One region of the Bacillus sp. JZ39 genome, then DNA from elsewhere that is predicted to be linked to it. Evidence: a T-box and tRNA genes for the amino acid it is inferred to sense, from the RefSeq annotation. Region 1 holds a T-box; the other regions hold tRNA genes.

Evidence for each region. A T-box is a leader RNA that pairs with one kind of tRNA and senses whether it is charged. The one in region 1 lies ahead of thrS (threonine--tRNA ligase), so its partner is inferred to be a tRNA-Thr.
Region 2: it encodes a tRNA-Thr, which carries the amino acid that the T-box ahead of thrS (threonine--tRNA ligase) is inferred to sense. The anticodon was not compared.
Region 3: it encodes a tRNA-Thr, which carries the amino acid that the T-box ahead of thrS (threonine--tRNA ligase) is inferred to sense. The anticodon was not compared.

The regions. Positions count from the first base shown of each region.
Region 1 is NZ_CP096389.1:3,647,492-3,655,520, forward strand. Features, by position in the region: gene M1D65_RS18705 (transglycosylase domain-containing protein) at 1-1,022, shown strand, start outside; gene M1D65_RS18710 (hypothetical protein) at 1,050-1,487, opposite strand; gene M1D65_RS18715 (YwhD family protein) at 1,623-2,141, opposite strand; gene M1D65_RS18720 (site-2 protease family protein) at 2,155-2,814, opposite strand; gene M1D65_RS18725 (2-hydroxymuconate tautomerase) at 2,923-3,111, shown strand; gene M1D65_RS18730 (MarR family transcriptional regulator) at 3,154-3,573, opposite strand; gene thrS (threonine--tRNA ligase) at 3,693-5,609, opposite strand; T-box leader at 5,663-5,884, opposite strand; T-box leader at 5,916-6,137, opposite strand; T-box leader at 6,171-6,399, opposite strand; gene M1D65_RS18740 (MFS transporter) at 6,446-7,855, opposite strand; gene M1D65_RS18745 (Rrf2 family transcriptional regulator) at 7,855-8,029, opposite strand, start outside.
Region 2 is NZ_CP096389.1:88,781-96,809, forward strand. Features, by position in the region: gene lysS (lysine--tRNA ligase) at 1-520, shown strand, start outside; rRNA gene M1D65_RS00485 (16S ribosomal RNA) at 831-2,380, shown strand; rRNA gene M1D65_RS00490 (23S ribosomal RNA) at 2,551-5,478, shown strand; rRNA gene rrf (5S ribosomal RNA) at 5,534-5,649, shown strand; tRNA gene M1D65_RS00500 (tRNA-Val) at 5,672-5,747, shown strand; tRNA gene M1D65_RS00505 (tRNA-Thr) at 5,752-5,827, shown strand; tRNA gene M1D65_RS00510 (tRNA-Lys) at 5,864-5,939, shown strand; tRNA gene M1D65_RS00515 (tRNA-Leu) at 5,946-6,028, shown strand; tRNA gene M1D65_RS00520 (tRNA-Gly) at 6,069-6,143, shown strand; tRNA gene M1D65_RS00525 (tRNA-Leu) at 6,158-6,243, shown strand; tRNA gene M1D65_RS00530 (tRNA-Arg) at 6,253-6,329, shown strand; tRNA gene M1D65_RS00535 (tRNA-Pro) at 6,357-6,433, shown strand; tRNA gene M1D65_RS00540 (tRNA-Ala) at 6,442-6,517, shown strand; rRNA gene M1D65_RS00545 (16S ribosomal RNA) at 6,690-8,029, shown strand, end outside.
Region 3 is NZ_CP096389.1:159,290-167,318, reverse strand. Features, by position in the region: rRNA gene M1D65_RS00990 (23S ribosomal RNA) at 1-10, opposite strand, end outside; rRNA gene M1D65_RS00985 (16S ribosomal RNA) at 181-1,734, opposite strand; tRNA gene M1D65_RS00980 (tRNA-Ala) at 1,907-1,982, opposite strand; tRNA gene M1D65_RS00975 (tRNA-Pro) at 1,990-2,066, opposite strand; tRNA gene M1D65_RS00970 (tRNA-Arg) at 2,094-2,170, opposite strand; tRNA gene M1D65_RS00965 (tRNA-Gly) at 2,202-2,276, opposite strand; tRNA gene M1D65_RS00960 (tRNA-Thr) at 2,337-2,409, opposite strand; tRNA gene M1D65_RS00955 (tRNA-Asn) at 2,412-2,486, opposite strand; rRNA gene rrf (5S ribosomal RNA) at 2,532-2,647, opposite strand; rRNA gene M1D65_RS00945 (23S ribosomal RNA) at 2,703-5,630, opposite strand; rRNA gene M1D65_RS00940 (16S ribosomal RNA) at 5,801-7,350, opposite strand; gene pdaB (polysaccharide deacetylase family sporulation protein PdaB) at 7,700-8,029, shown strand, end outside.

The DNA of each region.
Region 1 (8,029 bases):
CGTTTGACCGGACGACACAGGCGAAGCGCCAGCCTGCTTCGACGATCAAGCCGTTGCTGTACTATAAAGCGATTCAGAGCGGATTTACGCCAGTCACTTTGATGAAAAGCGAAGAAACCGAGTTTCAAATTGATGCAAAGGGAGAAACCTATTCTCCAAGCAACTATAACGGATACTATGCCAACAAGCCGATTACGCTTCTGCAGGCGCTGGCGCTTTCCGACAATATTTACGCTGTGAAAACGCATCTTTTTCTCGGCACGAACAAACTTGTAAAGACGGCAAAGGAATTCGGCATTACCGCCCATCTTCAAGCACTGCCGTCCCTGGCACTCGGCACCGAACCCGTACGTCCGATTGAGATGGTCAACGCCTATGCCATGCTCGCAAATGGCGGAAAGAAAATCGAACCGACTTTTATTTTAAGAGTAACGGACGCAGCCGGCCACGTGCTGTACGAAAACCCGAATCAGCATAAACAGGTGCTTGATGAAAAAGCCGCTTTTGTCACAGCGAGTATGATGACAGGCATGTTTGATACCGATTTAAATGGATATACGTCGGTTACGGGGCGAACGATAGCCAACCGCCTGACAAGAACGTATGCCGGAAAATCAGGAACCACCAGCGCAGACAGCTGGATGATCGGCTTCAATCCGAAGCTGGCCGCCGGTGTTTGGACCGGCTATGACAAAAACAGCACCATCGACTCGGTCGAAGAAAAAAGCTATGCTAAAACCATTTGGGCGGACTTCATGGAGGACGCGCTCAAAGGCGAACCGGAAACCGCGTTCAAGCCGCCAAAAGGCGTAACCGGTGTGTACATTGATCCGGAAACAGGCTACTCATCAGGTCCCGGCTGTGCCGCTAAGCATTACACATATTTTGTGAAAGGGACAGAACCCGCAAACGTGTGCTACGGGGCAGAACCCGCAAAACAAACAAAAGACCGGCTTCCATCCAAAGAAAAGCCTGCTTCCGAGAAAAAGTGGTGGGACAAATGGCTGGGGCGACATCATTGAAAATAACCCGGCTCCTCGGAGGCCGGGTTATTCGTATGGTTGGTCAATGACCCATGGAAGAAGCGTAACACAATCGAGCTGAATAATTGGTTTTGGAAAACCCTTAGGAATGTAAATTTGGTGTTGCGGCACTGAAAATGAAATATGCCACGAGAAATCAATCTTTTTCGGATTCCATTCTTGTTTTCCTTCAACAATACGGCCTACTATAAAATAACTCGCTATATAAAAGTGCAGATGATCTTTTACCCCATGATAATTTATATCTGTGCATTTGGACGGAATGAGGCCGAAACTTTCTAATACTTGTGCTTTTTGGACTGGCAGTTCATTCACTGCCTCGTAATAGTTAAGACAGTTACCGCATTCACACATATCCTCTATATCTTTCTCATATTGCTTTCTCGTTTCTTCCACGTCGGCTTTTATCAACCAATCGCCGACTCGAATGGTTTCGTACATCATATCCCCCTAAAAATGAAAAACCCCGAGTCTTGTTTCGGCTCGGGATTTTCCATGTCCTATTTCTGTATCACCAGTTTACTCAATGTTTACGAAAAATATCTCAAATACTTTAAAAGTTCACAGAAAATTCATAAATTAATTGTTTTCTGGAAGCAGGCTCGTTTTTAACTCATCTGAGGAACGGTCCCATAGGCCCTGATCATGCTTTTTCAGAAATTCGCCTAGTACACGCTTCGAGCTGTCGTCCATTTTATCAACGATGATTTTCCGTTTCATGGATTTATCCATCAGATTCACATGCTCAGGCAGTGACTTGTAGCCTCTTCTGATGCTTCTGTCGACCGTCATTTCACAGGCTGTCACACCAGCGTAATAAGGCCCCTCTTCTCTTCTGTCAATCGTCACCCACACAAGCCAGTATGGTTTTCCGTTCGGAACTTCTTCTTTATTCGGGAGAAATTTAATTCCTTTTTCAACGGTGCTGCGGGCATGCATGGCACCGATGTCTACGAACGCTTCTTTTTCCTCTACATCGACGAATACTGGAGAAATGTTATCAAGGCTGAGTGCCCCTACGCCAAAACCGCCGTGTCCGTCTGTCGGGTCACTTTTGATAATATTAAACCCGATTGATTTTTTCTTTTTTTCTTCCATGAAGTTCTACCTCCTACAAAAGCGGTTGAAATATCGCTGAAAACAGCTTTAAAATCGAATCTCTTCCTGCATTGAGCATCGGCCACAGCACGTAAGATCCTAGCGGCGTCACAAACAGCACCAAAAATACGATAAAGCCGTAGCTCTCCGCCTGCGTCATTTTGGCACGCACGCCCGGCGGAACGAGATCTTCTATAATTCGATAGCCATCGAGCGGAGGAAGCGGCAGCAGATTAAATAAAAACAAGACAAGATTCAGCTGTATCCAAATAGAAAAAAACTGATCCAGCCCCGTGCTGAACGCCGCAAGCATTTCCATTCCGTACGCATGCATCAACACTAACAAAAAGAAACCAATAAACGCAAGAATCAGGTTACTGACGGGCCCGGCTATAGATACGAGCACACCGGCAAGCCGAGGCTTCTTAAAGAAGCGGCGATTCACGGGAATGGGGCGCGCCCACCCGAAGCCGGCCACCAAAATCAAAATGGTTCCGAACGGATCAAGGTGTTTAATGGGATTCAGCGTCAGTCTTCCTTGTTTTTTCGCCGTATCGTCACCGAATTTGTATGCGACATAAGCGTGGGCAAGCTCGTGCATCGTAAACGACACAATTAGCGTGATGACGAGGTATGGCATTAAAGATAACGGATAATATAAAAAACGGTCCAAGTGAGATATCCCTCTTTCTCAAAATGCAAGAATTTACTTTATTCAGTATACTATAAGAAGCCTCTTTTTCTAAAGAGAGGAAACGAGATAAAGGAGGATTCAGCACCTATGCCATACGTAACTGTCAAAATGCTCGAAGGCCGTACAGACGAGCAAAAACGCAATCTTGTCGAGAAAGTAACAGAAGCCGTAAAGGAAACAACCGGTGCTTCTGAAGAAAAAATTGTTGTCTTTATAGAAGAAATGAGAAAAGACCATTATGCCGTCGCAGGCAAACGCCTGAGCGATATGGAATAATCTCTATAAAGCCGGCGCTTCGCGCACCGGCTTTTATTATCCCTATTGAGCCAGCTTCGCAATAATCGCCAAGAACGTCTCTTTCTCTTCGGCTGTTAAACGTTCAAACATGCCGTCAATCAGCTGCTGGCGGTTTTCGATCATTTGTTCAGCCGCTCCCCGGCCCGATTCAGAAAGCGTAATCCATACAGTGCGGCGGTCATTATTATTTCTGGATCTCTCAATAAACCCTTCCTGCTCTAAATGATTCAGAGCTGTGGTCGTGGCAGAGGGAGACAGTGTGACCTCCTTCAAAATATCCTTTATGGTGCAGCTCCCATGTCTGTATATGATCCGCAGAATAAACCCTCTTACATTATTCACGTGTTTCGGAACGGTGGCTTCATCTAATTGCTTCGTGCTTTTCAAATATTTTGTAAGTGCGTGATCCAGCAAATTTGCTTCCAGTTTGTCATGGTCCATGTCAATTTCCCCATTTCGAGATGCATTCATAACATACGAACGATATGATTTACTTATTATTTTACTGATTCCGAATAGGGAAAGTCAAAAAAGCAAAATATGAATTCACAGCTTTTATCCTACATGCCTCGATTTTCCACCTGTTTCACAAGCTCATCTTTAAATGTCTGAAAAGGAACTTGTTCATTCTGCTGATATCCGAATTGGCGGACGTTTACCGCATCCTCCTGCTCCTCATGATCTCCAAGCACCAGCACGTACGGAATTTTTTGCACCTGCGATTCTCTGATTTTATAGCCCAGCTTCTCATTGCGCTCATCAATGCCGGCTCTTATCCCCGCCTGCTTCAGCTCCGCCTGCACCTTTCTGCAATAGTCTAAGTGAACGTGCGAAACCGGTATGATTTGAACCTGGATCGGTGCGAGCCAGACTGGAAAAGCCCCGCCGTAATGCTCGATCAAAATGCCGAAGAAACGGTCGATTGAGCCGAAAACCGCTCTGTGGATGACAACGGGACGAACCTTCTCATTGAGTTCGTTGATATATGTTAAATCAAATTTTTCCGGCATTTGAAAATCAAGCTGAATTGTCGCGCATTGGTGGCTCCGTTTCAGGGCATCTTTTATGTGGAAATCAATTTTCGGCCCGTAAAACGCCCCATCGCCTTCATTGATCTCATAAGAGAGGCCAAGCTCCTCAAGGACGCGTGCTAAGGCACGTTCCGACGCTTCCCAAAGGCTGTCATCGCCTAATGAATCCTCCGGGCGAGTCGAAAGCTCAACAGAATACTCGAAACCAAATGTCCGATATACCTCATCAATCAGCCGAATCGCTTCTTTGATCTCACTCTCAATCTGATCCTCCCGAACGAAAATATGGGCGTCATCCTGACAGAACGTCCGAACGCGAAGCATTCCGTTTAAAGCGCCGCTGTATTCATGGCGGTGCACCTGTCCGAATTCCGCCATGCGAATTGGCAGATCCCGATAAGAATACAGGCTGTTTTTAAAAATGAGCATGTGGCCGGGGCAATTCATCGGCTTCATTGCGAATCTTGTATCATCCACTTCTGAAAAGTACATATTGTCGCGATAATGGTCCCAATGGCCTGACTGCTCCCATAACCGCTGATTCATCATAAACGGCGTACGCACCTCATCGTAGCCGGCATTTGTTTGCAGCTCACGCGAGAAGCGCTCCAGCTCATTACGGACAATCTGCCCTTTCGGCAAATAAAACGGCATCCCCGGCGCTTCTTCAGAAAACATAAACAGCCCTAACTGTTTGCCGAGCTTGCGATGGTCTCGTTTTGCCGCTTCTTCCAGCATATGCAGGTGCGCATCCAAATCTTTTTTCTTTTGAAAGGCAACCCCGTACACCCGCTGCAGGACTTCATTTTTGCTGTCTCCGCGCCAATAAGCGCCTGATACTCTTGTCAGTTTGAACGCCTTGATCATCCCTGTAGAAGGAAGATGCGGCCCTCGGCACAGGTCAACGAATTCCCCTTGCTGGTACAGTGTGATATCCTCCCCGCGCGGAATATCCTTTAAAATCTCAAGCTTGAACCGCTCGTCTTTTTGTGCAAACAGCTCTTCAGCTTCTTCGTAAGAAACCTCTATACGTTTGATTTCAAGGTTCTCATTTATTATGTTTTTCATTTCTTTTTCGATGGCCTCTAAGTCTCCTGATGCCAAGCTTTTCCCCAGCTTCATGTCATAGTAGAAGCCGTCTTCAATCACAGGCCCTACCCCCAATGACACTTCGCCGTACAGCCGTTTTACTGCTTGGGCCAGCACGTGCGCTGTTGTGTGGCGAAGCACCTGCAAGCCTTCTTGTGAATCGAGTGTGACAATCGAAAGCTCAGCATCCTCCTCCAGCTTGAAACTGAGATCAACAAGCTTGCCGTTGACCTGACCTGCGGCCGCCTTCTTTTGCAGACTGGAACTGATAGAACCAGCCGCTTCTTTGATTGTGATGCCTTTCGGATATTCCTGGATCTGTCCGTCCGGAAGCTGAATGTGTACATGTTTACTCATTTTAAAACACTCCTTATTCATTGTTTTATATAAAAAAACACACCCGTCCCGCAGATAGGGACGAGTGTGTGATTAACCCGTGGTTCCACCCAAGTTCCCGACAAATACTATATTGTCGGCTCGGTGCTGTAACGCAGCATAGACGGCATTGGATACTTCAGTTCCCCAATGCTGCTCCAAGGCGGTAAATGATATTCCTAAGCTGGGAAGCTCTCACCTTACCTTCCCTCTCTGAAAACCGTAACTATCATTCATGTCCTTTTCATCGCATGTATTCAATTCATAAAAAAACACACCCGTCCCACAGATAGGGACGAGTGTGTGATTAACCCGTGGTTCCACCCAAGTTCCCGACAAATACTATATTGTCGGCTCGGTGCTGTAACGCAGCATAGACGGCATTGGATACTTCAGTTCCCCAATGCTGCTCCAAGGCGGTAAATGATATTCCTAAGCTGGGAAGCTCTCACCTTACCTTCCCTCTCTGAAAACCGTAACTATCATTCGTGTCCTTTTCAACGCATTTATGTAGTTCATATAAAAAAACACACCCATCCCTCTAAAAGGGACGAATGTGTTGATCATCCGTGGTTCCACCCAAATTCCCGATCAATTACACATGGTGATCGGCTTAAAGATGCTGTAACGCAGCATGACGGTATCAGATACTTGTTTTCCCCGATACGGCTCAAAGGCGGTAAGCTGCTTTCCCTGCGTTAGGAAGATCTCAGCTGTCCTTCCCTCTCTGGAAACCGTAAAAAGCATCTCGTGTCCTTATCAGTGCCTGTTGTTTCAATAATTTTTTATATCTTACTATATATTCCCACAAAGCGCAATCAGTGATTTACATTTTTTTCTGACGCGGCAGTCCCGTTATGGGCAGCCAGAAACAGCCATACAAGTAATGCAGCGAGGCTGTATGCCGCTCCCATCATCAAAAACGTAAACCCGGCACCAGCATACCAAGTGGCGGACAGATGAATGATCACCCCGGTTATCGCTACGCCGACCAAGGCTCCGATTTGCCGGTTTGCATTTAACGCCGCACCGGCGATATTCGCATGTCTTTGCCCGGCAGCCTGCATGATCACAGTTGTCATGGCAGGAACTGTAATACCGGTACAGAGGTTCATAACAGACATCAACACCGCCAGCTGCCAATAAGGAAAATCCGGAGAAATCAGCACAAACAACAGCAATGCAATGATACAGCTGACCGACATTGATACAAACATAAGCTGACCGGCTTCAAACCGATTCGCCAGACGGGCAAACAGCAGATTGCCGATCACGAAGACCGCCATCATCGGGAGCAGCTCCACTCCAGCCATAAAGGAACTTGCCCCTCCTGCTTCCTGCAAAAAAAGGCTGAGCATAAACATGCCGCCAAAAAGGGCGAAATTCAGCAAAAACCCGATAAATTGGGCAGCTGAGAAGCGGCCGTTTTTGTATAAGGACGTCGGCAGGATGGGTGCTTTTGCAGAAATTTCCCGCAGCAAAAACAGCACAAATGCCAAAATCGCTGCAGTAAATGCTGCAAGAATCACTGGCGAGCGCCAGCCCGCTGAAGGCCCCTGTATCAAAGCATAGGAAAGAAACCCGAGAGCCATCATGCCAAGCAGATGCCCGATGATGTTCACGCGGCTGCTTTTTCCCGGAACGCGGCTGAGGATTCGGTAAGCTGAAATGAGCGCAGCAGCCCCTATTGGCACATTGATTAGAAAAATACTCTGCCAGCCCGCCAACTCTACCAGCACGCCCCCGATAAAAGGCCCAAGGGCTGAAGCGGCGGAAACAAGCGCGGCCCACAGCCCAAACATTCTCGCCCGCACCCGCTCATCAGGGTAAGAGGCAGCCAAAAGGCTGAGTGAGCTTGGCATAAACAAAGCTGCTCCAATTCCCTGTATGAGACGTCCGGCAATCAGCATCTGCCCATTTATAGATGCAGCGCATAAACAGGAGGCCAGAACAAAAACGGCTAGACCCAAGATATAGATCGTCTTCGAGCCGAAACGGTCAGCCAAGGCTCCGCCCGCCAGCAGAAGCGACGCAAAAGTAAGAATGTACCCGTCCACAACCCACGTTACACCTGAAAGTGACATTGAAAGAGTGTTTTTCATATCAGCCATCGCCACATTCACAACGGTCACATCAAGAGTTGCCATGAGGAAACCAAGTGCGAGCACGATCAGCACGGATATGCCTGTTGATGATGTTGATTCTTGTATAGACCCGCTATTTTTCATTACAATTGCCCTTTCACTTGCTTGATTACCCACTCATCTATTTTTTCAAGATCATACAATTCCCCGACTCTGTCCATGACATGCTGCAAGGATTCTTCTTTCATGAGATTGGACCATTTATCCTCGATTTCCCCCATGACTGTCTCCAGCACACAGTGACTTTCACCCTCAAAT
Region 2 (8,029 bases), 450 kb from region 1:
CGCAGTCAAAGAAGCGACCGGCGTTGATTTCTGGGAAGAGGTTACTGTTGAACAGGCGCGTGAATATGCAAAAGAACATGGTGTAGAAATTAAAGATTCTATGACAGTAGGCCATATCATCAACGAATTCTTCGAGCAAAAAATTGAAGAAACGCTTATTCAGCCAACGTTTATTTACGGGCATCCTGTAGAAATTTCTCCTCTTGCTAAGAAAAACCCTGAGGACCCGCGTTTTACAGACCGTTTTGAGCTGTTTATCGTTGGCCGTGAACATGCTAACGCGTTTACAGAGCTGAATGATCCTATTGATCAAAGAGAACGCTTTGAAGCGCAATTAAAAGAGCGTGAAGCCGGTAATGATGAAGCTCATCTAATGGATGAAGACTTTGTTGAAGCTCTGGAATACGGTATGCCGCCAACAGGAGGTTTAGGCATCGGTATCGACCGTCTGGTTATGCTGCTGACGAATGCCCCTTCTATTCGCGATGTGCTGTTATTCCCGCAAATGAGACAACGCTAATAAAGAAGAGCGGTATCCTCCATAGGGAAAGGATGCCGCTCTTTTTAAATTCCTTAGTATTTCTTCAAAAAAACTATTGCACTATTATTTACTAGGTGGTATATTATTATTCGTTGCCGCTAAACAAGGCGATAACGAAAAAAAGAAATTCAAAAAAAGTTATTGACTTCACTGAGTCAACGAGTTATAATAATAAAGTCGCTTGAACGAAGTGAACAAAATGATCTTTGAAAACTAAACAAGACAAAACGTACCTGTTAATTCAGTTTTTAAAAATCGCACAGCGATGTGCGTAGTCAGTCAAACTACTTTATCGGAGAGTTTGATCCTGGCTCAGGACGAACGCTGGCGGCGTGCCTAATACATGCAAGTCGAGCGGACAGATGGGAGCTTGCTCCCTGATGTTAGCGGCGGACGGGTGAGTAACACGTGGGTAACCTGCCTGTAAGACTGGGATAACTCCGGGAAACCGGGGCTAATACCGGATGGTTGTTTGAACCGCATGGTTCAAACATAAAAGGTGGCTTCGGCTACCACTTACAGATGGACCCGCGGCGCATTAGCTAGTTGGTGAGGTAACGGCTCACCAAGGCGACGATGCGTAGCCGACCTGAGAGGGTGATCGGCCACACTGGGACTGAGACACGGCCCAGACTCCTACGGGAGGCAGCAGTAGGGAATCTTCCGCAATGGACGAAAGTCTGACGGAGCAACGCCGCGTGAGTGATGAAGGTTTTCGGATCGTAAAGCTCTGTTGTTAGGGAAGAACAAGTACCGTTCGAATAGGGCGGTACCTTGACGGTACCTAACCAGAAAGCCACGGCTAACTACGTGCCAGCAGCCGCGGTAATACGTAGGTGGCAAGCGTTGTCCGGAATTATTGGGCGTAAAGGGCTCGCAGGCGGTTTCTTAAGTCTGATGTGAAAGCCCCCGGCTCAACCGGGGAGGGTCATTGGAAACTGGGGAACTTGAGTGCAGAAGAGGAGAGTGGAATTCCACGTGTAGCGGTGAAATGCGTAGAGATGTGGAGGAACACCAGTGGCGAAGGCGACTCTCTGGTCTGTAACTGACGCTGAGGAGCGAAAGCGTGGGGAGCGAACAGGATTAGATACCCTGGTAGTCCACGCCGTAAACGATGAGTGCTAAGTGTTAGGGGGTTTCCGCCCCTTAGTGCTGCAGCTAACGCATTAAGCACTCCGCCTGGGGAGTACGGTCGCAAGACTGAAACTCAAAGGAATTGACGGGGGCCCGCACAAGCGGTGGAGCATGTGGTTTAATTCGAAGCAACGCGAAGAACCTTACCAGGTCTTGACATCCTCTGACAATCCTAGAGATAGGACGTCCCCTTCGGGGGCAGAGTGACAGGTGGTGCATGGTTGTCGTCAGCTCGTGTCGTGAGATGTTGGGTTAAGTCCCGCAACGAGCGCAACCCTTGATCTTAGTTGCCAGCATTCAGTTGGGCACTCTAAGGTGACTGCCGGTGACAAACCGGAGGAAGGTGGGGATGACGTCAAATCATCATGCCCCTTATGACCTGGGCTACACACGTGCTACAATGGACAGAACAAAGGGCAGCGAAACCGCGAGGTTAAGCCAATCCCACAAATCTGTTCTCAGTTCGGATCGCAGTCTGCAACTCGACTGCGTGAAGCTGGAATCGCTAGTAATCGCGGATCAGCATGCCGCGGTGAATACGTTCCCGGGCCTTGTACACACCGCCCGTCACACCACGAGAGTTTGTAACACCCGAAGTCGGTGAGGTAACCTTTTAGGAGCCAGCCGCCGAAGGTGGGACAGATGATTGGGGTGAAGTCGTAACAAGGTAGCCGTATCGGAAGGTGCGGCTGGATCACCTCCTTTCTAAGGATATTATACGGAATATAAGACCTTGGGTCTTATAAACAGAACGTTCCCTGTCTTGTTTAGTTTTGAAGGATCATTCCTTCGAAACGTGTTCTTTGAAAACTAGATAACAGTAGACATCACATTCAATTAGTAATACAAGATATCACATAGTGATTCTTTTTAACGGTTAAGTTAGAAAGGGCGCACGGTGGATGCCTTGGCACTAGGAGCCGATGAAGGACGGGACGAACACCGATATGCTTCGGGGAGCTGTAAGCAAGCTTTGATCCGGAGATTTCCGAATGGGGAAACCCACCACTCGTAATGGAGTGGTATCCATATCTGAATTCATAGGATATGAGAAGGCAGACCCGGGGAACTGAAACATCTAAGTACCCGGAGGAAGAGAAAGCAAATGCGATTCCCTGAGTAGCGGCGAGCGAAACGGGATTAGCCCAAACCAAGAGGCTTGCCTCTTGGGGTTGTAGGACACTCTGTACGGAGTTACAAAGGAACGAGGTAGATGAAGAGGTCTGGAAAGGCCCGCCATAGGAGGTAACAGCCCTGTAGTCAAAACTTCGTTCTCTCCTGAGTGGATCCTGAGTACGGCGGAACACGTGAAATTCCGTCGGAATCGGGGAGGACCATCTCCCAAGGCTAAATACTCCCTAGTGACCGATAGTGAACCAGTACCGTGAGGGAAAGGTGAAAAGCACCCCGGAAGGGGAGTGAAAGAGATCCTGAAACCGTGTGCCTACAAGTAGTCAGAGCCCGTTAACGGGTGATGGCGTGCCTTTTGTAGAATGAACCGGCGAGTTACGATCCCGTGCAAGGTTAAGCAGAAGATGCGGAGCCGCAGCGAAAGCGAGTCTGAATAGGGCGCATGAGTACGTGGTCGTAGACCCGAAACCAGGTGATCTACCCATGTCCAGGGTGAAGTTCAGGTAACACTGAATGGAGGCCCGAACCCACGCACGTTGAAAAGTGCGGGGATGAGGTGTGGGTAGGGGTGAAATGCCAATCGAACCTGGAGATAGCTGGTTCTCTCCGAAATAGCTTTAGGGCTAGCCTCAAGGTAAGAGTCTTGGAGGTAGAGCACTGATTGGACTAGGGGCCCCTACCGGGTTACCGAATTCAGTCAAACTCCGAATGCCAATGACTTATCCTTGGGAGTCAGACTGCGAGTGATAAGATCCGTAGTCGAAAGGGAAACAGCCCAGACCGCCAGCTAAGGTCCCAAAGTATACGTTAAGTGGAAAAGGATGTGGAGTTGCTTAGACAACCAGGATGTTGGCTTAGAAGCAGCCACCATTTAAAGAGTGCGTAATAGCTCACTGGTCGAGTGACTCTGCGCCGAAAATGTACCGGGGCTAAACGTATCACCGAAGCTGCGGACTGTTCTTCGAACAGTGGTAGGAGAGCGTTCTAAGGGCTGTGAAGCCAGACCGGAAGGACTGGTGGAGCGCTTAGAAGTGAGAATGCCGGTATGAGTAGCGAAAGAGGGGTGAGAATCCCCTCCACCGAATGCCTAAGGTTTCCTGAGGAAGGCTCGTCCGCTCAGGGTTAGTCGGGACCTAAGCCGAGGCCGAAAGGCGTAGGCGATGGACAACAGGTTGATATTCCTGTACCACCTCCTCACCATTTGAGCAATGGGGGGACGCAGGAGGATAGGGTAAGCGCGGTATTGGATATCCGCGTCCAAGCAGTTAGGCTGGGAAATAGGCAAATCCGTTTCCCATAAGGCTGAGCTGTGATGGCGAGCGAAATATAGTAGCGAAGTTCCTGATTCCACACTGCCAAGAAAAGCCTCTAGCGAGGTGAGAGGTGCCCGTACCGCAAACCGACACAGGTAGGCGAGGAGAGAATCCTAAGGTGATCGAGAGAACTCTCGTTAAGGAACTCGGCAAAATGACCCCGTAACTTCGGGAGAAGGGGTGCTCTGTTAGGGTGCAAGCCCGAGAGAGCCGCAGTGAATAGGCCCAGGCGACTGTTTAGCAAAAACACAGGTCTCTGCGAAGCCGTAAGGCGAAGTATAGGGGCTGACGCCTGCCCGGTGCTGGAAGGTTAAGAGGAGCGCTTAGCGTAAGCGAAGGTGCGAATTGAAGCCCCAGTAAACGGCGGCCGTAACTATAACGGTCCTAAGGTAGCGAAATTCCTTGTCGGGTAAGTTCCGACCCGCACGAAAGGCGCAACGATCTGGGCACTGTCTCAACGAGAGACTCGGTGAAATTATAGTACCTGTGAAGATGCAGGTTACCCGCGACAGGACGGAAAGACCCCGTGGAGCTTTACTGCAGCCTGATATTGAATGTTGGTACAGCTTGTACAGGATAGGTAGGAGCCTTGGAAACCGGAGCGCCAGCTTCGGTGGAGGCATCGGTGGGATACTACCCTGGCTGTATTGACCTTCTAACCCGCCGCCCTTATCGGGCGGGGAGACAGTGTCAGGTGGGCAGTTTGACTGGGGCGGTCGCCTCCTAAAAGGTAACGGAGGCGCCCAAAGGTTCCCTCAGAATGGTTGGAAATCATTCGCAGAGTGTAAAGGCACAAGGGAGCTTGACTGCGAGACCTACAAGTCGAGCAGGGACGAAAGTCGGGCTTAGTGATCCGGTGGTTCCGCATGGAAGGGCCATCGCTCAACGGATAAAAGCTACCCCGGGGATAACAGGCTTATCTCCCCCAAGAGTCCACATCGACGGGGAGGTTTGGCACCTCGATGTCGGCTCATCGCATCCTGGGGCTGTAGTCGGTCCCAAGGGTTGGGCTGTTCGCCCATTAAAGCGGTACGCGAGCTGGGTTCAGAACGTCGTGAGACAGTTCGGTCCCTATCCGTCGCGGGCGCAGGAAATTTGAGAGGAGCTGTCCTTAGTACGAGAGGACCGGGATGGACGCACCGCTGGTGTACCAGTTGTTCTGCCAAGGGCATCGCTGGGTAGCTATGTGCGGACGGGATAAGTGCTGAAAGCATCTAAGCATGAAGCCCCCCTCAAGATGAGATTTCCCATTCCGCAAGGAAGTAAGATCCCTGAAAGATGATCAGGTTGATAGGTCTGAGGTGGAAGTGTGGCGACACATGGAGCTGACAGATACTAATCGATCGAGGACTTAACCATATTTTTGAATGATGCCACATCTGTTATCTAGTTTTGAGAGAACACTCTCAATTTGTTTGGTGGCGATAGCGAAGAGGTCACACCCGTTCCCATACCGAACACGGAAGTTAAGCTCTTCAGCGCCGATGGTAGTCGGGGGTTTCCCCCTGTGAGAGTAGGACGCCGCCAAGCAATTGCACGTTAGTGCAATTATGGAGGATTAGCTCAGCTGGGAGAGCATCTGCCTTACAAGCAGAGGGTCGGCGGTTCGAGCCCGTCATCCTCCACCATTATGCCGGTGTAGCTCAATTGGTAGAGCAACTGACTTGTAATCAGTAGGTTGGGGGTTCAAGTCCTCTTGCCGGCACCACTTTTATATGATATAATACTCAAGTCTCTTGTAGAAGAGCCATTAGCTCAGTTGGTAGAGCATCTGACTTTTAATCAGAGGGTCGAAGGTTCGAGTCCTTCATGGCTCACCATTTTACGCGGGTGTGGCGGAATTGGCAGACGCGCTAGACTTAGGATCTAGTGTCTTTATGACGTGGGGGTTCAAGTCCCTTCACCCGCATTATATAGGATAACAGTTAGAAAAACTGGACATCCTGTCTGCGGAAGTAGTTCAGTGGTAGAACACCACCTTGCCAAGGTGGGGGTCGCGGGTTCGAATCCCGTCTTCCGCTCCAACTATACCATCCACGCCGGGGTGGTGGAATTGGCAGACACACAGGACTTAAAATCCTGCGGTAGGTGACTACCGTGCCGGTTCAAGTCCGGCCCTCGGCATTATGTTTTGCGCCCGTAGCTCAATTGGATAGAGCGTTTGACTACGGATCAAAAGGTTAGGGGTTCGACTCCTCTCGGGCGCGCCATATCTTTTAATAGAATAGATGGGAAATCGGGAAGTAGCTCAGCTTGGTAGAGCACATGGTTTGGGACCATGGGGTCGCAGGTTCGAATCCTGTCTTCCCGACCATTTTTTATGGGGCCTTAGCTCAGCTGGGAGAGCGCCTGCTTTGCACGCAGGAGGTCAGCGGTTCGATCCCGCTAGGCTCCACCAAAAGTTTTTAAAAAAAGTTGTTGACTTTGAAGAAGTGACGTTGTATACTAATAAAGTTGCTTTAACAAAGCGGACAAACAAAATGATCTTTGAAAACTAAACAAGACAAAACGTACCTGTTAATTCAGTTTTTAAAAATCGCACAGCGATGTGCGTAGTCAGTCAAACTACTTTATCGGAGAGTTTGATCCTGGCTCAGGACGAACGCTGGCGGCGTGCCTAATACATGCAAGTCGAGCGGACAGATGGGAGCTTGCTCCCTGATGTTAGCGGCGGACGGGTGAGTAACACGTGGGTAACCTGCCTGTAAGACTGGGATAACTCCGGGAAACCGGGGCTAATACCGGATGGTTGTTTGAACCGCATGGTTCAAACATAAAAGGTGGCTTCGGCTACCACTTACAGATGGACCCGCGGCGCATTAGCTAGTTGGTGAGGTAACGGCTCACCAAGGCGACGATGCGTAGCCGACCTGAGAGGGTGATCGGCCACACTGGGACTGAGACACGGCCCAGACTCCTACGGGAGGCAGCAGTAGGGAATCTTCCGCAATGGACGAAAGTCTGACGGAGCAACGCCGCGTGAGTGATGAAGGTTTTCGGATCGTAAAGCTCTGTTGTTAGGGAAGAACAAGTACCGTTCGAATAGGGCGGTACCTTGACGGTACCTAACCAGAAAGCCACGGCTAACTACGTGCCAGCAGCCGCGGTAATACGTAGGTGGCAAGCGTTGTCCGGAATTATTGGGCGTAAAGGGCTCGCAGGCGGTTTCTTAAGTCTGATGTGAAAGCCCCCGGCTCAACCGGGGAGGGTCATTGGAAACTGGGGAACTTGAGTGCAGAAGAGGAGAGTGGAATTCCACGTGTAGCGGTGAAATGCGTAGAGATGTGGAGGAACACCAGTGGCGAAGGCGACTCTCTGGTCTGTAACTGACGCTGAGGAGCGAAAGCGTGGGGAGCGAACAGGATTAGATACCCTGGTAGTCCACGCCGTAAACGATGAGTGCTAAGTGTTAGGGGGTTTCCGCCCCTTAGTGCTGCAGCTAACGCATTAAGCACTCCGCCTGGGGAGTACGGTCGCAAGACTGAAACTCAAAGGAATTGACGGGGGCCCGCACAAGCGGTGGAGCATGTGGTTTAATTCGAAGCAACGCGAAGAACCTTACCAGGTCTTGACATCCTCTGACAATCCTAGAGATAGGACGTCCCCTTCGGGGGCAGAGTGACAGGTGGTGCATGGTTGTCGTCAGCTCGTGTCGTGAGATGTTGGGTTAAGTCCCGCAACGAGCGCAACCCTTGATCTTAGTTGCCAGCATTCAGTTGGGCACTCTAAGGTGACTGCCGGTGACAAACCGGAGGAAGGTGGGGATGACGTCAAATCATCATGCCCCTTATGACCTGGGCTACACACGTGCTACAATGGACAGAACAAAGGGCAGCGAAACCGCGAGGTTAAGCCAATCCCACAAATCTGTTCTCAGTTCGGATCGCAGTCTGCAACTCGACTGCGTGAA
Region 3 (8,029 bases), 520 kb from region 1:
TAACTTAACCGTTAAAAAGAATCACTATGTGATATCTTGTGTTACTAATTGAATGTGATGTCTACTGTTATCTAGTTTTCAAAGAACACGTTTCGAAGGAATGATCCTTCAAAACTAAACAAGACAGGGAACGTTCTGTTTATAAGACCCAAGGTCTTATATTCCGTATAATATCCTTAGAAAGGAGGTGATCCAGCCGCACCTTCCGATACGGCTACCTTGTTACGACTTCACCCCAATCATCTGTCCCACCTTCGGCGGCTGGCTCCTAAAAGGTTACCTCACCGACTTCGGGTGTTACAAACTCTCGTGGTGTGACGGGCGGTGTGTACAAGGCCCGGAACGTATTCACCGCGGCATGCTGATCCGCGATTACTAGCGATTCCAGCTTCACGCAGTCGAGTTGCAGACTGCGATCCGAACTGAGAACAGATTTGTGGGATTGGCTTAACCTCGCGGTTTCGCTGCCCTTTGTTCTGTCCATTGTAGCACGTGTGTAGCCCAGGTCATAAGGGGCATGATGATTTGACGTCATCCCCACCTTCCTCCGGTTTGTCACCGGCAGTCACCTTAGAGTGCCCAACTGAATGCTGGCAACTAAGATCAAGGGTTGCGCTCGTTGCGGGACTTAACCCAACATCTCACGACACGAGCTGACGACAACCATGCACCACCTGTCACTCTGCCCCCGAAGGGGACGTCCTATCTCTAGGATTGTCAGAGGATGTCAAGACCTGGTAAGGTTCTTCGCGTTGCTTCGAATTAAACCACATGCTCCACCGCTTGTGCGGGCCCCCGTCAATTCCTTTGAGTTTCAGTCTTGCGACCGTACTCCCCAGGCGGAGTGCTTAATGCGTTAGCTGCAGCACTAAGGGGCGGAAACCCCCTAACACTTAGCACTCATCGTTTACGGCGTGGACTACCAGGGTATCTAATCCTGTTCGCTCCCCACGCTTTCGCTCCTCAGCGTCAGCTTACCAGTTACACAGAGAGTCGCCTTCGCCACTGGTGTTCCTCCACATCTCTACGCATTTCACCGCTACACGTGGAATTCCACTCTCCTCTTCTGGCACTCAAGTTCCCCAGTTTCCAATGACCCTCCCCGGTTGAGCCGGGGGCTTTCACATCAGACTTAAGAAACCGCCTGCGAGCCCTTTACGCCCAATAATTCCGGACAACGCTTGCCACCTACGTATTACCGCGGCTGCTGGCACGTAGTTAGCCGTGGCTTTCTGGTTAGGTACCGTCAGGTACCGCCCTATTCGAACGGTACTTGTTCTTCCCTAACAACAGAGCTTTACGATCCGAAAACCTTCATCACTCACGCGGCGTTGCTCCGTCAGACTTTCGTCCATTGCGGAAGATTCCCTACTGCTGCCTCCCGTAGGAGTCTGGGCCGTGTCTCAGTCCCAGTGTGGCCGATCACCCTCTCAGGTCGGCTACGCATCGTCGCCTTGGTGAGCCGTTACCTCACCAACTAGCTAATGCGCCGCGGGTCCATCTGTAAGTGGTAGCCGAAGCCACCTTTTATGTTTGAACCATGCGGTTCAAACAACCATCCGGTATTAGCCCCGGTTTCCCGGAGTTATCCCAGTCTTACAGGCAGGTTACCCACGTGTTACTCACCCGTCCGCCGCTAACATCAGGGAGCAAGCTCCCATCTGTCCGCTCGACTTGCATGTATTAGGCACGCCGCCAGCGTTCGTCCTGAGCCAGGATCAAACTCTCCGATAAAGTAGTTTGACTGACTACGCACATCGCTGTGCGATTTTTAAAAACTGAATTAACAGGTACGTTTTGTCTTGTTTAGTTTTCAAAGATCATTTTGTTTGTCCGCTTTGTTAAAGCAACTTTATTAGTATACAACGTCACTTCTTCAAAGTCAACAACTTTTTTAAAAAACTTTTGGTGGAGCCTAGCGGGATCGAACCGCTGACCTCCTGCGTGCAAAGCAGGCGCTCTCCCAGCTGAGCTAAGGCCCCATAAAAATGGTCGGGAAGACAGGATTCGAACCTGCGACCCCATGGTCCCAAACCATGTGCTCTACCAAGCTGAGCTACTTCCCGATTCCCTATCTATTCTATTAAAAGATATGGCGCGCCCGAGAGGAGTCGAACCCCTAACCTTTTGATCCGTAGTCAAACGCTCTATCCAATTGAGCTACGGGCGCAATTCAATTTACAATATCCCGTTGGGATAAATGGAGCGGAAGACGGGATTCGAACCCGCGACCCCCACCTTGGCAAGGTGGTGTTCTACCACTGAACTACTTCCGCATATCGCAATAAAAAAAGCTTTCTCCTTATGAGAAACCTTGGTAATAATACATTTAATAAAGCTTCCAAGCGGGCTCGAACCGCTGACCTCTTCCTTACCATGGAAGTGCTCTACCTGCTGAGCTATGGAAGCAATGGCTCCGCAGGTAGGATTCGAACCTACGACCGATCGGTTAACAGCCGATAGCTCTACCACTGAGCTACTGCGGAATAATATAAAGCTTCATAAACAAACATGGTAGAATTAATAAATCTGCTTGGCGGCGTCCTACTCTCACAGGGGGAAACCCCCGACTACCATCGGCGCTGAAGAGCTTAACTTCCGTGTTCGGTATGGGAACGGGTGTGACCTCTTCGCTATCGCCACCAAACAAATTGAGAGTGTTCTCTCAAAACTAGATAACAGGTGTGACATCATTCAAAAATATGGTTAAGTCCTCGATCGATTAGTATCTGTCAGCTCCATGTGTCGCCACACTTCCACCTCAGACCTATCAACCTGATCATCTTTCAGGGATCTTACTTCCTTGCGGAATGGGAAATCTCATCTTGAGGGGGGCTTCATGCTTAGATGCTTTCAGCACTTATCCCGTCCGCACATAGCTACCCAGCGATGCCCTTGGCAGAACAACTGGTACACCAGCGGTGCGTCCATCCCGGTCCTCTCGTACTAAGGACAGCTCCTCTCAAATTTCCTGCGCCCGCGACGGATAGGGACCGAACTGTCTCACGACGTTCTGAACCCAGCTCGCGTACCGCTTTAATGGGCGAACAGCCCAACCCTTGGGACCGACTACAGCCCCAGGATGCGATGAGCCGACATCGAGGTGCCAAACCTCCCCGTCGATGTGGACTCTTGGGGGAGATAAGCCTGTTATCCCCGGGGTAGCTTTTATCCGTTGAGCGATGGCCCTTCCATGCGGAACCACCGGATCACTAAGCCCGACTTTCGTCCCTGCTCGACTTGTAGGTCTCGCAGTCAAGCTCCCTTGTGCCTTTACACTCTGCGAATGATTTCCAACCATTCTGAGGGAACCTTTGGGCGCCTCCGTTACCTTTTAGGAGGCGACCGCCCCAGTCAAACTGCCCACCTGACACTGTCTCCCCGCCCGATAAGGGCGGCGGGTTAGAAGGTCAATACAGCCAGGGTAGTATCCCACCGATGCCTCCACCGAAGCTGGCGCTCCGGTTTCCAAGGCTCCTACCTATCCTGTACAAGCTGTACCAACATTCAATATCAGGCTGCAGTAAAGCTCCACGGGGTCTTTCCGTCCTGTCGCGGGTAACCTGCATCTTCACAGGTACTATAATTTCACCGAGTCTCTCGTTGAGACAGTGCCCAGATCGTTGCGCCTTTCGTGCGGGTCGGAACTTACCCGACAAGGAATTTCGCTACCTTAGGACCGTTATAGTTACGGCCGCCGTTTACTGGGGCTTCAATTCGCACCTTCGCTTACGCTAAGCGCTCCTCTTAACCTTCCAGCACCGGGCAGGCGTCAGCCCCTATACTTCGCCTTACGGCTTCGCAGAGACCTGTGTTTTTGCTAAACAGTCGCCTGGGCCTATTCACTGCGGCTCTCTCGGGCTTGCACCCTAACAGAGCACCCCTTCTCCCGAAGTTACGGGGTCATTTTGCCGAGTTCCTTAACGAGAGTTCTCTCGATCACCTTAGGATTCTCTCCTCGCCTACCTGTGTCGGTTTGCGGTACGGGCACCTCTCACCTCGCTAGAGGCTTTTCTTGGCAGTGTGGAATCAGGAACTTCGCTACTATATTTCGCTCGCCATCACAGCTCAGCCTTATGGGAAACGGATTTGCCTATTTCCCAGCCTAACTGCTTGGACGCGGATATCCAATACCGCGCTTACCCTATCCTCCTGCGTCCCCCCATTGCTCAAATGGTGAGGAGGTGGTACAGGAATATCAACCTGTTGTCCATCGCCTACGCCTTTCGGCCTCGGCTTAGGTCCCGACTAACCCTGAGCGGACGAGCCTTCCTCAGGAAACCTTAGGCATTCGGTGGAGGGGATTCTCACCCCTCTTTCGCTACTCATACCGGCATTCTCACTTCTAAGCGCTCCACCAGTCCTTCCGGTCTGGCTTCACAGCCCTTAGAACGCTCTCCTACCACTGTTCGAAGAACAGTCCGCAGCTTCGGTGATACGTTTAGCCCCGGTACATTTTCGGCGCAGAGTCACTCGACCAGTGAGCTATTACGCACTCTTTAAATGGTGGCTGCTTCTAAGCCAACATCCTGGTTGTCTAAGCAACTCCACATCCTTTTCCACTTAACGTATACTTTGGGACCTTAGCTGGCGGTCTGGGCTGTTTCCCTTTCGACTACGGATCTTATCACTCGCAGTCTGACTCCCAAGGATAAGTCATTGGCATTCGGAGTTTGACTGAATTCGGTAACCCGGTAGGGGCCCCTAGTCCAATCAGTGCTCTACCTCCAAGACTCTTACCTTGAGGCTAGCCCTAAAGCTATTTCGGAGAGAACCAGCTATCTCCAGGTTCGATTGGCATTTCACCCCTACCCACACCTCATCCCCGCACTTTTCAACGTGCGTGGGTTCGGGCCTCCATTCAGTGTTACCTGAACTTCACCCTGGACATGGGTAGATCACCTGGTTTCGGGTCTACGACCACGTACTCATGCGCCCTATTCAGACTCGCTTTCGCTGCGGCTCCGCATCTTCTGCTTAACCTTGCACGGGATCGTAACTCGCCGGTTCATTCTACAAAAGGCACGCCATCACCCGTTAACGGGCTCTGACTACTTGTAGGCACACGGTTTCAGGATCTCTTTCACTCCCCTTCCGGGGTGCTTTTCACCTTTCCCTCACGGTACTGGTTCACTATCGGTCACTAGGGAGTATTTAGCCTTGGGAGATGGTCCTCCCGGATTCCGACGGAATTTCACGTGTTCCGCCGTACTCAGGATCCACTCAGGAGAGAACGAAGTTTTGACTACAGGGCTGTTACCTCCTATGGCGGGCCTTTCCAGACCTCTTCATCTACCTCGTTCCTTTGTAACTCCGTACAGAGTGTCCTACAACCCCAAGAGGCAAGCCTCTTGGTTTGGGCTAATCCCGTTTCGCTCGCCGCTACTCAGGGAATCGCATTTGCTTTCTCTTCCTCCGGGTACTTAGATGTTTCAGTTCCCCGGGTCTGCCTTCTCATATCCTATGAATTCAGATATGGATACCACTCCATTACGAGTGGTGGGTTTCCCCATTCGGAAATCTCCGGATCAAAGCTTGCTTACAGCTCCCCGAAGCATATCGGTGTTCGTCCCGTCCTTCATCGGCTCCTAGTGCCAAGGCATCCACCGTGCGCCCTTTCTAACTTAACCGTTAAAAAGAATCACTATGTGATATCTTGTGTTACTAATTGAATGTGATGTCTACTGTTATCTAGTTTTCAAAGAACACGTTTCGAAGGAATGATCCTTCAAAACTAAACAAGACAGGGAACGTTCTGTTTATAAGACCCAAGGTCTTATATTCCGTATAATATCCTTAGAAAGGAGGTGATCCAGCCGCACCTTCCGATACGGCTACCTTGTTACGACTTCACCCCAATCATCTGTCCCACCTTCGGCGGCTGGCTCCTAAAAGGTTACCTCACCGACTTCGGGTGTTACAAACTCTCGTGGTGTGACGGGCGGTGTGTACAAGGCCCGGGAACGTATTCACCGCGGCATGCTGATCCGCGATTACTAGCGATTCCAGCTTCACGCAGTCGAGTTGCAGACTGCGATCCGAACTGAGAACAGATTTGTGGGATTGGCTTAACCTCGCGGTTTCGCTGCCCTTTGTTCTGTCCATTGTAGCACGTGTGTAGCCCAGGTCATAAGGGGCATGATGATTTGACGTCATCCCCACCTTCCTCCGGTTTGTCACCGGCAGTCACCTTAGAGTGCCCAACTGAATGCTGGCAACTAAGATCAAGGGTTGCGCTCGTTGCGGGACTTAACCCAACATCTCACGACACGAGCTGACGACAACCATGCACCACCTGTCACTCTGCCCCCGAAGGGGACGTCCTATCTCTAGGATTGTCAGAGGATGTCAAGACCTGGTAAGGTTCTTCGCGTTGCTTCGAATTAAACCACATGCTCCACCGCTTGTGCGGGCCCCCGTCAATTCCTTTGAGTTTCAGTCTTGCGACCGTACTCCCCAGGCGGAGTGCTTAATGCGTTAGCTGCAGCACTAAGGGGCGGAAACCCCCTAACACTTAGCACTCATCGTTTACGGCGTGGACTACCAGGGTATCTAATCCTGTTCGCTCCCCACGCTTTCGCTCCTCAGCGTCAGTTACAGACCAGAGAGTCGCCTTCGCCACTGGTGTTCCTCCACATCTCTACGCATTTCACCGCTACACGTGGAATTCCACTCTCCTCTTCTGCACTCAAGTTCCCCAGTTTCCAATGACCCTCCCCGGTTGAGCCGGGGGCTTTCACATCAGACTTAAGAAACCGCCTGCGAGCCCTTTACGCCCAATAATTCCGGACAACGCTTGCCACCTACGTATTACCGCGGCTGCTGGCACGTAGTTAGCCGTGGCTTTCTGGTTAGGTACCGTCAAGGTACCGCCCTATTCGAACGGTACTTGTTCTTCCCTAACAACAGAGCTTTACGATCCGAAAACCTTCATCACTCACGCGGCGTTGCTCCGTCAGACTTTCGTCCATTGCGGAAGATTCCCTACTGCTGCCTCCCGTAGGAGTCTGGGCCGTGTCTCAGTCCCAGTGTGGCCGATCACCCTCTCAGGTCGGCTACGCATCGTTGCCTTGGTGAGCCATTACCTCACCAACTAGCTAATGCGCCGCGGGTCCATCTGTAAGTGGTAGCCGAAGCCACCTTTTATGTTTGAACCATGCGGCTCAAACAACCATCCGGTATTAGCCCCGGTTTCCCGGAGTTATCCCAGTCTTACAGGCAGGTTACCCACGTGTTACTCACCCGTCCGCCGCTAACATCAGGGAGCAAGCTCCCATCTGTCCGCTCGACTTGCATGTATTAGGCACGCCGCCAGCGTTCGTCCTGAGCCAGGATCAAACTCTCCGATAAAGTAGTTTGACTGACTACGCACATCGCTGTGCGATTTTTAAAAACTGAATTAACAGGTACGTTTTGTCTTGTTTAGTTTTCAAAGATCATTACCGCCGCTTAACGAAGCAGCTTTATTACTATAACATTTAGCTTCTTTTAAGTCAATAATTTTTTTCAAAGTACTTAATGAAGCTTTTAGTTGATGTCAGCTGTTTATCAGCGACGAATAATAATATATCACGGATATTATCAAAAGGTCAACACCTAATTTAGGCTATGTGAAGAGACATTTTATCGGTTATATTCAATTGTCCATGCTCATAAGATGTAAAACAAGAATGATGGACAAGATAAGGAGGCATCATCAGTGAATCACTTCTATGTGTGGCACATTAAACGGGTAAAACAATTAATTATTATACTTATCGCCGCATTTGCAGCTGCCAGCTTTTTTTATATCCAAAGAGCTCTCCCGCTTCCCGTGTTTTCAACTGACACCGGACCTAAAGCCATTTATAAAGGAGAAACAGACTCTAAAGATATTTCACTTACTTTCGATATCAGCTGGGGTGATGAGAGAGCAGAACCGATACTTAATACTCTGAAAGCAAACGGGATTAAAAACGCAACGTTTTTCCTGTCCGCTTCTTGGGCAGAACGCCATCCCGACACAGTGGCCCGTATCGTAAAGGATGGA